DNA from 3 places in the Streptomyces sp. NPDC001450 genome. Region 1 is predicted to be linked to each of the others. Evidence: riboswitches for the same ligand, from Rfam matches in the RefSeq annotation. Region 1 holds a riboswitch; each other region holds the start of a gene.
What was found. A riboswitch is a leader RNA that binds a small molecule or an ion and turns the genes downstream of it on or off. The one in region 1 is predicted to bind cyclic di-AMP.
Positions count from the first base shown of each region.

Region 2: linked by a shared signal. The riboswitch ahead of ACWC5O_RS23725 (transglycosylase SLT domain-containing protein) and the one ahead of ACWC5O_RS15715 (M23 family metallopeptidase) in region 1 are both predicted to bind cyclic di-AMP.
Region 3: linked by a shared signal. The riboswitch ahead of ACWC5O_RS11865 (M23 family metallopeptidase) and the one ahead of ACWC5O_RS15715 (M23 family metallopeptidase) in region 1 are both predicted to bind cyclic di-AMP.

Region 1 is NZ_JBSFHY010000012.1:89,755-92,593, reverse strand. Features, by position in the region: gene ACWC5O_RS15720 (M16 family metallopeptidase) at 1-860, shown strand, start outside; cyclic di-AMP (ydaO/yuaA leader) riboswitch at 1,085-1,249, shown strand; gene ACWC5O_RS15715 (M23 family metallopeptidase) at 1,262-2,017, shown strand; gene ACWC5O_RS15710 (GntR family transcriptional regulator) at 2,216-2,839, shown strand, end outside.
Region 2 is NZ_JBSFHY010000021.1:131,638-134,476, reverse strand. Features, by position in the region: gene ACWC5O_RS23730 (polyprenyl synthetase family protein) at 1-719, opposite strand, end outside; cyclic di-AMP (ydaO/yuaA leader) riboswitch at 1,251-1,432, shown strand; gene ACWC5O_RS23725 (transglycosylase SLT domain-containing protein) at 1,438-1,926, shown strand; gene ACWC5O_RS23720 (HAD family hydrolase) at 1,961-2,773, opposite strand.
Region 3 is NZ_JBSFHY010000008.1:260,981-263,819, forward strand. Features, by position in the region: gene ACWC5O_RS11860 (PP2C family protein-serine/threonine phosphatase) at 124-1,335, shown strand; cyclic di-AMP (ydaO/yuaA leader) riboswitch at 1,577-1,734, shown strand; gene ACWC5O_RS11865 (M23 family metallopeptidase) at 1,744-2,784, shown strand.

The sequences.
Region 1 (2,839 bases):
AGGGCACCGAGGAGACGGTCGAGAAGATCGACGCGGCGGCCGTACGCGCCTTCTACGACCGTCATGTGCGGCCCGCCACGGCCACCGTGGTCGTGGTCGGCGACCTCACCGGCACCGACCTGGACGACCTGCTCGCCGACACCCTGGGCGCCTGGACCGGCACCGCGGGCGCGCCGCGGCCCGTGCCGCCGGTGACCGCCGACGACACCGGCCGGGTGGTCATCGTCGACCGGCCGGGCGCCGTCCAGACCCAGCTGCTCATCGGCCGGATCGGACCCGACCGGCACGACCGCGTGTGGCCCGCCCAGGTGCTCGGCACCTACTGCCTCGGTGGCACCCTCACCTCCCGCCTGGACCGCGTCCTGCGCGAGGAGAAGGGCTACACCTACGGCGTGCGCTCCTTCGGGCAGGTCCTGCGCTCCGCGGCCCCCTCTTCCCCCGGAGGGGCTACGGGCGCCGCGATGCTCGCCATCAGCGGCTCCGTGGACACCCCGAACACAGGTCCCGCGCTGCAGGACCTGTGGAGGGTGCTGCGCACGCTCGCGGCGGAGGGCCTGACCGACGCCGAGCGGGACGTCGCCGTGCAGAACCTGGTCGGTGTGGCGCCGCTGAAGTACGAGACCGCGGCGGCCGTCGCGAGCACGCTGGCGGACCAGGTCGAGCAGCACCTGCCCGACGACTTCCAGGCGACGCTGTATCAGCAGCTCGCCGGCACCGGCACCGTGGAGGCCACCGCGGCGGTCATCAACGCCTTCCCGGTGGACCGCCTCGTGACCGTCCTCGTCGGTGACGCGGCCGAGATCAAGGCGCCGGTCGAGGCGCTCGGCATCGGCGAAGTCACCGTCGTGGCAGCCGAGTAGCGGCCTTACGGCGCCTCGCGCGCGTGGGGGCCCTGACGACCCGACGGGTCGTCAGGGCCCCTTGCTGTGCGGAGCCCTTCCCCAGATGTCCGAATTGGGGCAGAGGTTGCCTGTCTGGCCTGTGGGATGCGCTACAAAAGCCCGGATCCGTTTGGGGATCGAAAGTCGGGCCGCATAGCGTCTTCCGGGCTGTCCGTCAGGCAGTGCGCCGCGCCCGCGGCACCGGACAGCCATCGCCGAGTCCCCGTACGGCGCGAGCCAGGGGAGCCGGGGACCCACCGTAGTCCCCTGGGGTGAATCGGACGCCCGCGCGTGAGCGAGGGGGCCCGTAGGAGACCTTCCTGCTCCGAACCCGTCAGCTAACCCGGTAGGCGAGAGGGAAGGAAAGGACCAACCACTTCATGGCGTTCATCTGCGCCACCGGGAAGCACCGCAAGCCCGGCCGGGTCAAGCGCACCACCGCTCAGGCGGCCGGTCTCGCGGCCCTCACCACCACCGGTGTCATCGGCACCCTCGCGGCCACCCCGGCGCTCGCCGCGGAGAACCCCGTCGAGGAGACCGGCCTCACCCCGGTCATCACCGTCAGCGACACGGTCGCCGAGCAGATCGACGCGCAGGCCGAGGCCCAGCAGGTGGCCGCCCGGCAGAAGGCGGCCGAGGAGGCCGCGGCCAAGGTGGCCGCCGAGGAGGCGAAGAAGGAGCGCGAGGCCCAGGCCCGCGCCGCCCGCGAGGCCGAGCGCAAGCGCCTGAACGCCTTCGTCGCCCCGATCGCGCACTCGTACGTCTCCACCGGCTACAAGGCCAGCAGCTCCCTGTGGTCCTCCGGTTCCCACACCGGCATCGACTTCCACGCGGCCAGCGGGACGTCCGTCCACGCGGTCGGCTCCGGCACGGTCGTCTCCACCGGCTGGGGCGGCGCGTACGGCAACCAGATCGTGATCCGGATGGCCGACGGCATGTACACCCAGTACGGCCATCTGTCGTCCATCGGCGTCGTCGTGGGCCAGAAGGTCCTCCCGGGCCAGCAGATCGGCCTGTCCGGCGCGACCGGCAACGTCACCGGACCGCATCTGCACTTCGAGGCCCGTACGACCCCCGAGTACGGCTCGGACGTCGACCCGATCGCCTACCTCCGCCAGCACGGCGTGAACGTCTGACGCTCCGGCGCACGCCATCCCGAAGCCCCGGCTCGCGAGCCGGGGCTTTCGCCGTTTTTCGCGGTGCCTGTCGCATCCGCTGTCCAAAAAATATCCATGGATTCCAGCCTGCCGTCGGAAATTCCGGCTCATTGCAATAGAGTCACGGAACACGCGTCCATCGTCGACGTTTCACGGGGATTAAGGCGGAGGTCGGTCATGCGTATTCCGGCGCACTCGGTGTGCACGGCGATCCGGGACGACATCGTCGCGGGTGTCTACGAGCGCGGCGGCCGCCTCACCGAGGAAGTCCTCGCCCGCCGCTACGGAGTCTCGCGCGTCCCCGTCCGCGAGGCCCTGCGCACCCTGGAGGCGGAGGGCTTCGTGGTGACCCGGCGGCACGCGGGCGCGTGCGTGGCCGAGCCGACCGAGCAGGAGGCCGCCGACCTGCTGGAGATGCGCACGCTCCTGGAGCCGCTCGGTGCCTCCCGGGCCGCCCAGCGGCGCACCGAGGCCCATCTGAAGGTGCTGCGGGGTCTGGTCAGGCTGGGCCAGGAGCGGGCCAGGCGGGGCAACAGCGAGGATCTGCGCTCGCTGGGCGGCTGGTTCCACGAGACGCTGGCGCAGGCCTCGGGGAGCCCCTCGCTGAGCTCGATGCTGACCCAGCTGCGGCACAAGATCGCCTGGATGTACACGGTGGAGGCGCCGCTGAGCCCGGTGGACTCCTGGGCGGAGCACGGCGCGATCGTGGACGCGGTGGCACGCGGCGACAGCGAGCGCGCGCGGGCGATCACGGCCATGCACACCGAGCGGGCGACGGGCGGGCACCGGTTGCGGTTCACC
Region 2 (2,839 bases), on a different contig from region 1:
AGGTCGGTGCCCGGGGTCTTGCCGGACTCGTGCGAGTCCGAGGCGATGTCCAGGACGTCGTCCGCGAGCTGGAAGGCGACCCCGAGCCGTTCGCCGTACTGGGTGAGCACGTCGACGACCGTCTCGTCGGCGCCGGACATCATCGCGCCGAACCGGCACGAGACGGCCACCAGGGAGCCCGTCTTGCCGCCGAGCACGTCCAGGTAGTGGTCGACCGGGTCACGGCCGTCCGAGGGGCCCGCGGTCTCCAGGATCTGCCCGGTGACCAGCCGCTCGAACGCGAGGGCCTGCACCCGGACCGCCTCGGGGCCGAGGTCGGCGAGGATCTGGGAGGCGCGGGCGAAGAGGAAGTCGCCGGTGAGGACCGCGACCGAGTTGCCCCAGCGGGTGTTGGCGCTGTCCACGCCGCGCCGCACGGACGCCTCGTCCATGACGTCGTCGTGGTACAGCGTGGCCAGGTGGGTCAGCTCCACGACGACGGCCGACGGTACGACGCCCGGCGCGTACGGGTCGCCGAACTGCGCCGCGAGCATCACGAGCAGCGGCCTGAACCGCTTCCCGCCGGCCCGTACGAGGTGCTGCGCGGCCTCCGTGATGAACGGGACCTCGCTCTTGGTGGCTTCGAGCAAGCCTTCCTCGACAGCCGTCAATCCGGCCTGGACATCGGCTTCCAGAGCCTGGTCCCGCACGCTCAGCCCGAACGGCCCGACGACGGTCACGAGGGGTCTCCTGTCTGCTGGTGTCTGCTGGCGACTACACGGTTTGTCGATAGGTCGTTGCCATCACTCAAGTCAGCGTATCCGGTCCTGTTTCGATCACCGATAGCGCCCACCGGTCCAGCCCGGGCGGTATCGGATCACGGCCGGTATGTTTTTGATCATCTGATAAGTATGAGTACACAATGACTTAACAGGATCTCGCCCGATTTGTCGCGAACCGCACGGTGGGCGGAGTACTCCTTTCGCATCACACCCAGCAAATCTCCCGAATCCCCCATGTCTGATTTGACACTCTTTGCTATTTCGTGAATTGGGTCACGCGGGCCCGTGAATCGGCCAATCGGCACCACCCTCGTTCTCCCCTTGCCGCATCGGCCAGTTGAGGGTTGGCAACCGCAAAGGATCAAGTGCCCCATTCGGAACAGATCAAGGTCAACTGCCTCATTGGGTGAATCCAGTACTTGTTCCTGACATGTGCTGTCGCATAGCTTCCGGGCCAGTCAGGCGAACGCCGAATCCTGCCGCGTCTGACACCACCCATCGACGAACTCATTCGTACGGCAGGAGCGGGGGACCCAGGTAAGCCGCCGGACCGGACGACGCACGTCGCGCCGGGACGGCTAGGGGTGAAGTCGTGCCTCCCCCCAGGGGCACGGCCGGGCACCTCCCCGCCCGAACCCGACAGCTCACCTCGCAGGCGACGGAGAGGAACGCCCCCATGCCTGCAGCCGCTCAGCCCCGCCGCACCCGCGCCAACCGCCTCGTCCGCAAGTTCGCCGTCCTCGGCACCGGCGCCGCCGTGCTCGCCCTCCCGCTCATCGGCGCGACCGGCGCGTCCGCCGCCACCCCCACGGCCACCACGCCGTCCACCACGCTCGCCGGGTACCCGAACAACCTCGACGGCTGGATCCGCGAGTCACTCGCGATCATGGCTCAGAAGGGCATCCCGGGGACGTACAACGGCATCTACCGCAACGTCATGCGCGAGTCGTCGGGCAACCCGGCGGCCATCAACCTCTGGGACTCCAACGCGGCCAAGGGCATCCCGTCCAAGGGCCTGCTCCAGGTCATCGACCCGACGTTCAACGCGTACCACGTGGCCGGAACGTCCTTCAACATCTACGACCCGGTCGCGAACATCACGGCCGCCTGCAACTACGCGGCCGCGCGCTACGGGTCGATCGACAACGTCTTCGGCGCCTACTGACCGGCGCCCACGGCGGGCCCTACTGATATCCCGGTCAGTCGGTCGGGAACAGTCTTTCGAGGACGACGGCGATGCCGTCGTCCTCGTTCGACGTGGTGATCTCATCGGCGACGGCCTTGAGTTCGGGGTGGGCGTTGGCCATGGCGACACCGCGTCCGGCCCAGTCGAACATGGGGATGTCGTTGGGCATGTCGCCGAACGCGAGGGCCCGGTCGGCGGCGATCCCCAGGTACTCGGCGGCCAGTGCCAGCCCCGTCGCCTTGGTGACCCCGCACGGCTGCAGCTCCACGGTCCCGGGCCCCGACATCGTGACCGTGGCCAGCGAGCCCACCGCCGAGCGCGCGATCGCCGCCAACTCGTCGTCGGACAGCGTGTGGTGGCGCAGCAGCACCTTGCTGATGGGCTCGCACCACAGGTCGTCGCGGCGGCCGACCCGCATGGCGGGCAGGGTCGGGTGCGGCATCAGATACCCCGGCTCGATCAGGGTGAGCCCCTCCACGCCGTCCTGGTCGACGGCCGCGTAGACCTGCCCCACCTCGGCCTCGATCTTGCCGAGCGCGGTCTCGGCCAGTTCCCGGTCCAGCCGGACCGACCACAGCAGACGGTCGGCGCCGGCGTCGTAGACCTGCGCGCCCTGCCCGCACACCGCGAGCCCCGTGCTGCCGAGTCCCTCCAGGAGGGGCCGGACCCGGGGGGCCGGGCGGCCCGTCACCACCAGGTGCCGGGCGCCGGCCCGCGTCACCCGCTCGAGCGCGGCGCGCGACCGGTCGGAGACGGTGTCGTCGCCGCGCAGCAGCGTCCCGTCCAGGTCGGTGGCGATCAGTGAGTATGCGGGGGGTGCGACCATGATCAGAGAATACGGATCTCAGGCCCCGCCGACTCACCCTGAAGTTCCCGGACTTGTGTGCTCCTG
Region 3 (2,839 bases), on a different contig from region 1:
CACCCCTCGGCATGATGCCGAGTGTCATACGTCACAGTCGGTCATCCGCTCGGTCCACAGCAGTCGCCCGCCCTCCCCGCTCCCGCCACGCTGGACGTACGTCAAGAACACGGGAGACGAGCGGTGCGCCCTGGTGAGCTGGAGGAGAGCCCGAACGCCAGGGCCGGGGGCCGACTCCCGGTCGACCCCGCACCGGACCCCGGCCCGGGCGCGGACCGCGCACCCCTGCCGCCGGACATGAGCCGCAGCCGCCGCCTCACCCCGCGCACCCTGGCCCGCACCCTGCCCGCCCTCCTGATCGCCGCCGGGGTCCTGTACGACCTGCTCACCCCGCGCGCCTTCACCGCCGTGCCCTTCTTCACGGCCGCCCCGCTGATCGCCGCGCCCCTGTCCTCGCTGCGCACCACGCTCCTCACCGGCCTCGCCGCTCTGCTCGCCACCGTCGTCGTCCACACCTGGTTCAGCCTGGACTCGGACGTGCACACGATCACCGAGGTCGTCACCGTGGCCACGGTCGCGGTGCTGGCCGCCGCCATCAACCGCGTCCTGCGCCTCGGCGACCAGCGGCTCGCCTCCGCCCGGGAGATCGCCGAGGCCGCCCAGCGGGCCGTGCTGCCCGAACCGGACGACCGCATCGCCGGCTTCGACATCGCGGTCCGGTACGAGGCCGCGCAGGAGGACGCCTTCATCGGCGGCGACCTGTACGCGGTGCAGGACAGCCCGCACGGTGTACGCCTGGTCGTCGGGGACGTGCGCGGCAAGGGCATGGGCGCGGTCGCCGCCGTCGCCGTGGTGATCGGGGCGTTCCGGGAGGCCGCCGAGCAGGAGACCACGCTGGAGGCGGTGGCCGCGCGGCTGGAGCGGGCGCTGGCCCGCGAGGGCACCCGGCGGGACGGGGTCGACGCCTTCGAGGGCTTCACCACCGCCGTCCTCGCCGAACTCCCGCACCGCGGCAGCGGCGGCGGCGACGACGGCGTCGTCCGGATCGTCAACCGCGGCCACCCGCCGCCACTGCTGCTGCACGACGACGGCAGCCTGCGCACCCTGGCCGGGCACGAACCCGCGCTGCCGCTCGGCATGGCCGACCTGGGCCTGTGGCCCGACCGCGCGACCGAGTCCGGCTTCCCGAGCGGCGCCACCCTGCTGCTCTACACCGACGGCCTGTCCGAGGCCCGCGACGCCCACGGCCACTTCTACGACCCCCTGCGCCGGCTCGCCGGACGCCGCTTCCCCGACCCGCGCTCGCTGCTCGGCCGCCTCGCCGCGGAAGTGCGCCGGCACTCCGGAGGCGGGATGACGGACGACATGGCGCTGCTGGCCGTACGGCGACCCTGACGCCCCGGCACTGTCACCCAAGGTGATCGGGCGGAAGCCCTCCGCATAACATCTGAGACACCATCAAAAGTGCTGAGACTCCTGGACGCCGGTCAACTCGCCCGTTTTCCGCCGGTCGTGACGCGTACGTCCGCCCCGAAAACCGTTAATGATCAAGTGGAACGGCTTGGAATCTGACGTCCGGGTCTATTAACGTTCGATAACGCAGCGCGGTCGTCCCAGCCGTCACAAGAGGCGGCTCCGTGCGCACGCGCCGAATCCCGCAAGGGAACCGGGGAACCACCACCTTGGGGTGAATCACGCGGATGCCGCCGTGGAAGCACGGCAGGTATACGCGCGTAGGAGACCTTCCTGCTCCGAACCCGTCAGCTAACCCGGTAGGCGGAGGAAGGAAAGGAGTGCGCCTTCGTGGCGTCCAACCGGCCTGCCCCAGAAGCCCCGTTCATGCCGAGCGAGACCGAGACCGAGGCCTTCGGTTACTTCGGCGCTCAGCGCACCGACGAGGGCCCCTGGGAGGAGTGGAACCCCACCGAGGAGTCCATACGGCCGGTACGTGGTCGGCACCGCGTGGCCAAGCAGCGCGGCGGCGGACTCGCCCGCAGCTCCACGGTCCTCGGCGTCGGTGTCATCGCCGCCGTCGGCGCGGGCGGCATGGCCAGCGCCAACACCGGCAAGCCGCCGGTGTCCATCTCCATGCCCGACCTGGACTCCGTCGGCTCCCTCTTCGGCGATGACTCCTCCGCCTCCGACGCGCCCAAGGCCACCACGGCCTCACTGAGCAACGTCGGCACGAACTCCGCCGACAGCGACCAGGGCGACGCGGGCGAGGCCCTGCGCAACCGGATCATGGCCCAGGCCGAGCAGCAGCAGAGCAAGGCCGACACCAAGGCCACCGCGGCCGCCGTCGCCGCCGCCCAGAAGCAGACCGCCGACGCGGCCGCCAAGGCGGAGAAGGAAGCCGCCGCCAAGGCCGCCGACGCCAAGGCGGAGGCGGAGGCCGCCGCCAAGAAGAAGGCCGAGGAGGAGCGCCTGGCCGCACTGGCCAAGCAGTACAAGCTGCCGGTCGTCTCGTACACGATCACCGGCACCTTCGGGCAGCCCGGATCGATGTGGTCCTCCGGCTACCACACCGGCCTCGACTTCGCCGCCCCCACGGGCACCCTCATCAAGGCGATCCACGGCGGCACCATCACCCAGGCGGGCTGGGCCGGCTCCTACGGCTACCGCACGGTCCTCACCCTCGACGACGGCACCGAGCTGTGGTTCTGCCACCAGTCCTCGATCGGCGTCTCCGTCGGCCAGAAGGTCAGCACCGGCGACGTCATCGGCCGCGTCGGCGCCACCGGCAACGTCACCGGCCCGCACCTCCACCTGGAGGTCCACCCGGGCGGCCAGGCCACCGGCATCGACCCGATGACGTGGCTGCGCGGCAAGGGCCTCAACCCCTGACACGTCCTTCTTTTCCGGGAACTTGGCACCGGCGGTGGAATGCGATCATCCACCG